One region of the Bradyrhizobium sp. Kon69 genome, then DNA from elsewhere that is predicted to be linked to it. Evidence: predicted binding sites of a transcription regulator. Region 1 holds the regulator's gene; the other holds the start of a gene.
What was found. The regulator PhoB, encoded in region 1, activates phosphate uptake and scavenging genes when phosphate is short. The targets are predictions, from matches to a motif close to TGTCATNNANCTGTCAT.
Positions count from the first base shown of each region.

Region 2: the regulator PhoB is predicted to act here: its motif matches at 1,237-1,253, upstream of AC0L3U_RS26355 (RNA degradosome polyphosphate kinase).

Region 1 covers NZ_JBVVOS010000022.1:22,295-24,493, forward strand. The annotation lists gene pstB (phosphate ABC transporter ATP-binding protein PstB) at 1-16, shown strand, start outside; gene phoU (phosphate signaling complex protein PhoU) at 27-743, shown strand; gene phoB (phosphate regulon transcriptional regulator PhoB) at 766-1,473, shown strand; gene AC0L3U_RS26775 (GcrA family cell cycle regulator) at 1,683-2,195, opposite strand.
Region 2 covers NZ_JBVVOS010000021.1:103,035-105,233, forward strand. The annotation lists gene AC0L3U_RS26355 (RNA degradosome polyphosphate kinase) at 1-1,163, opposite strand, end outside; gene AC0L3U_RS26360 (P-loop NTPase family protein) at 1,292-1,969, opposite strand; gene AC0L3U_RS26365 (CDP-alcohol phosphatidyltransferase family protein) at 2,063-2,199, opposite strand, start outside.

The DNA of each region.
Region 1 (2,199 bases):
CGGCCGGTTCGGCTAGGAGACGCGACATGGGTTCTGAACATACCGCAAAGGCCTTCGACACCGACCTCCAGGAACTCACGCGCCTGGTCGCCGAGATGGGCGGCATCGCCGAGCGCATGATCGTCGAGTCCGTCGACGCACTGATCCGCCGCGACGTCCCGCTCGGCCAGCGCGTCGTCGCCATCGACACCGAGCTCGACGCGCTGCAGAAGCGCATCGAGGAGCGCGCGGTGCTCACCATCGCACGTCGCCAGCCGATGGCGGTCGATCTGCGCGAGATCGTCGGCGCCATGCGCGTCGCGACCGATCTCGAGCGCATCGGCGACCTCGCCAAGAACATGGGCAAGCGCGTCGCGGCGCTGGAGACGGACTTCCATCCGCTCAAGCTGTTCCGCGGCCTCGAGCACATGACCGACCTCGTGCAGCAGCAGGTCAAGTCGGTGCTGGACGCTTATGCCGCGCATGATTTGCCGGCGGCGATGGCGGTGTGGAAGGGCGACGAGGAGGTCGACGCCATCTGCACCTCGCTGTTCCGCGAGCTCCTCACCTACATGATGGAGGATCCGCGCAACATCTCGTTCTGTATTCATTTGATGTTCTGCGCCAAGAACATCGAGCGGATCGGCGACCACGCCACCAACATCGCCGAGACCGTGTTCTACATGATCGAGGGCCAGGCGATCACCGACAAGCGGCCGAAGGGCGACATGACGACCTTCGCCAACACGGTACCGAACACCTGAAGACTTAAGGAGCGACGACCCGATGGGCGCACGCATTATGGTGGTTGAGGACGAGGAAGCCCTGACCGAGCTTCTCCGCTACAACCTCGAAGGCGACGGCTATGACGTCGAGACGGTGATGCGCGGCGACGACGCCGACACCCGTCTCAAGGAGCACATCCCCGACCTGATCGTGCTCGACTGGATGCTGCCGGGCCTGTCAGGCATCGAATTGTGCCGGCGGCTCCGCACCCGTCCCGAGACCAAGCAGCTCCCGATCATCATGCTCACCGCGCGCGGCGAGGAGAGCGAGCGGGTGCGGGGTCTTGCGACCGGCGCCGACGACTACATCGTCAAGCCGTTCTCGGTGCCGGAGCTGCTGGCGCGCGTGAAAGGCCTGCTGCGGCGCGCAAGCCCGGAGCGGCTCGCCACCGTGCTTGCTTTCGGTGACATCGAGCTCGACCGCGACAAGCGCCGCGTGGCGCGCTCGGGCCGGCCGATCGATCTCGGTCCGACCGAATATCGCCTGCTGGAGTTCTTCCTGGAGCATCCGGGGCGGGTGTTCTCGCGCGAGCAACTGCTCGACAGCGTCTGGGGCCGCGACATCTATATCGACGAGCGTACCGTCGACGTGCATATCGGCCGCCTGCGCAAGCTGCTCAATCTCGGCCGCGAGCAGGATCCGATCCGCACCGTCCGCGGCGCCGGCTACGCGCTGGATGATCGGTTTGCCAAGGCGGAGCAGGTGTAGGTTTCTGCGGTTAGGTTACTACCTGCCGTGACATGTCCGATGTCGTCCCGGCGAAGGCCGGGACCCATAACCACAGGGCGCGGTTTGGCGAAGACTCGGAGTTACCCTTTCGCACAACAACTAAGTGCTCGGAGTATGGGTCCCGGCCTTCGCCGGGACGGCACTGCATTTATTGAGGCGCCGCGCGTGATGACTGATCGTGCGCTAGCTTACCGCGGACCCGGCTTCACCGGTGCGCGGCGCCGATCCGACGCCGGCTGGTACGCAACGCGCGAGTGCTGGGCGCAATAGGGCAGGCCGGACAACGCCCGTCCACCGCAGAAGAAGAAGTCCGGGCTCGAGGGATCGCCGACCGGCCAGTGGCAGGTCGCCTCGTTCAATTCCAGCAGCGACAGCCGCTGGCTCATCGGCACCACGTTGTCGTAGGTGACCGGATCCGGCTCAGCCTCGACCTCGAAGGCCTGCGCCAGCGCAGTGTTGCCGCGCGAGATCGGGCGGGTCACCCGCATCATGTGCTGCGCGGGGCGCGCCTTGCGCGGCCGCGGCGCTGCCGACGAAGGGCTCTTGGCGCGGCCCGAAAGGCCGAGCCTGTGCACTTTGCCGATCACGGCATTGCGGGTCACATTGCCGAGCTCCGCCGCGATCTGGCTGGCCGAAAGTCCGGCCTCCCAGAGCTTTTTCAGCTGCTCGACGCGATCATCGGACCAGGTCAAAACCGTCATTGCA
Region 2 (2,199 bases), on a different contig from region 1:
GTCTGCTTGATGGCGACGACGTCGGGGTCGCGCGTCGCCTGCTGGAGAAACTGCACCACGACGTCGAAGGATTCGTAGGGGTGATGGACGACGAGGTCCTTCTGCCGGATCGCAGCGAAGATGTCGCCGCCTTGCTCGCGGACGCGCTCGGGATGGCGGGGCACGTAAGGGGTGAATTCCAGGTCGGGCCGGTCGAGGCGGGTGAGCTGCGAGAGCTCGTTCATGGCGAGCACGCCATCGACCAGGAACACCTCGTCGTCCGCGGTCGACAGCGCGTGCTGCACGAAGCTGCGCAGCTGCTCCGGCATCTTGGCGTCGATCTCGAGCCGGATCACCGAGCCGCGGCGGCGGCGCTTCAGCGCCGTCTCAAACAGGCGGACGAGATCCTCGGCCTCTTCCTCGATTTCGAGTTCGGAGTCGCGGATGACACGGAAGGCGCCCTGGCCGTGCAGATTGTAGCCGGGGAACAGGCGGTTGATGAACAGCGCGGTGGCCTGCTCCAGCGAGATCAGCCGGACGACCTTGCCCTCAGCCGGCAGGCGAATGAAGCGGTCGATCTTGCCGGGCATGCGGATCAGCGCGTTCATCTGTTTGCCGTCGGCGGCGCGCGTGAGCTGGAGCGCGATGGTGAAGCCGAGGCTCGGAATGAACGGGAAGGGGTGGGCCGGGTCGATCGCGAGCGGAGTCAGCAGCGGGAACACGTTGCTGAGGAAGTAGTCCTCGACCCAGGTTCGTTCCGCCTTGGTGACTTCCTTGCCCTCGACCAGCACGATGCCCTCGTCGGCGAGCGTGCCGCGCAGGTCGCGCCAGATTGCCTGCTGGTCGGAGGCAAGCTGCGAGACGGTTCTGTTGATGAGCGCGAGCTGCTCGGACGGGGTCAGACCGTCGGGGCTGCGCTCGGCAATGCCCTCGCGCACCTGGGCCTTGATGCCGGCGACGCGGACCATGAAGAACTCGTCGAGGTTATTCGCTGAAATCGACAGGAATCGCACCCGCTCCAGCATGGGGTGGCTGGGATTGACCGATTCCTCCAGGACGCGGCGGTTGAAGTGCAGCCAGGAGAGCTCGCGATTGATGAACCGCTCGGGGCTCGATGCGATCGCCGGCGGGCCTTCGGCCTCCGGGGCTTTTTCTTTAATTTCAACAGCTTGCGCAGAGTCCATCAGAAGTCGATCCATCCAGTTCGCCCCAATTTGCGACTTAGCCGCAAAACCCGCGGGAGCATGTGTTAGAGCGATGACGTTTCGATGACATTGATGTTCCGCCGCCCGGCCGCGTCAAGCCGCCTTGGTCAGACATCCCGGAGCAGCTCGGCCGCCAGGGCCCTTGTGACGGGACGGCCGAGGCGCAGGGCCTCGCTGTCCAGCAGGTCGACGGCCCGTCGGGCGGCGGCCGAGGACCGCTCCAGGCGAGTGGCGAGGTAGCTGACCACGCTCTCGTCCACCGCGAGCTGGCGGTCGGCGCAGAATTTGACGATCAGGCCGCGGAAGAGCTGGTCGTCAGGCGGCAGCAGCGAGATAACGGGGACGGCGCGGAGCCGCGAGCGCAGGTCGGCAAGCTCGATCTCGAGAGAAGCGGGCGCCTCGCGTCCGGTGAAGAGGACGAAGGCGCCGTCCTCGCGGGCCAGATTCATCAGATGGAACAGGGCGCGCTCGTCGAATTCCCCGGCCTTGGGGTCCTCGACCACCAGCGCGCCGGTGGCGAGCGCAGCCGGGACGGCTTCGACGGTCAGCCCATTGGCCGTGGTCGAGCGCGCGCCTGAAGCCTCGGCCCAGATTGCGGCGAGATGGCTCTTGCCGCTTCCTTCCGGGCCGGCCAGCCACATGATCCGGTTCGGCCATTCCGGCCAGGCGTCGACCAGCGCAAGACCGGCGGCATTGACGGGGCCTTCGAGGAAATTGTCCCGGCTCAGGCTCTCCGCATGCGGAAGCGAAAACGCCAATTGTCGGGGATGGACGCGGCCTGGCACGCTTGCTTTGCTCCGTGCCGGCGTGCCGGCTTCGTTTGACGAGATGCGACTTCATCGAGCGGGAGTTGGCCTTTTACGGGGCCGCTTCCCAACTCACTTGGCCTCGATCGTGCTCATGTGCCGCAACCACTCAACGAGATAGAGCGACACGGAGGAGAGCGTGAAGACGGTAACGAGGCCCATCAGGATGATATCATAAGGACCGGCTTTGAAGCCGAAGGCGAGGGCGG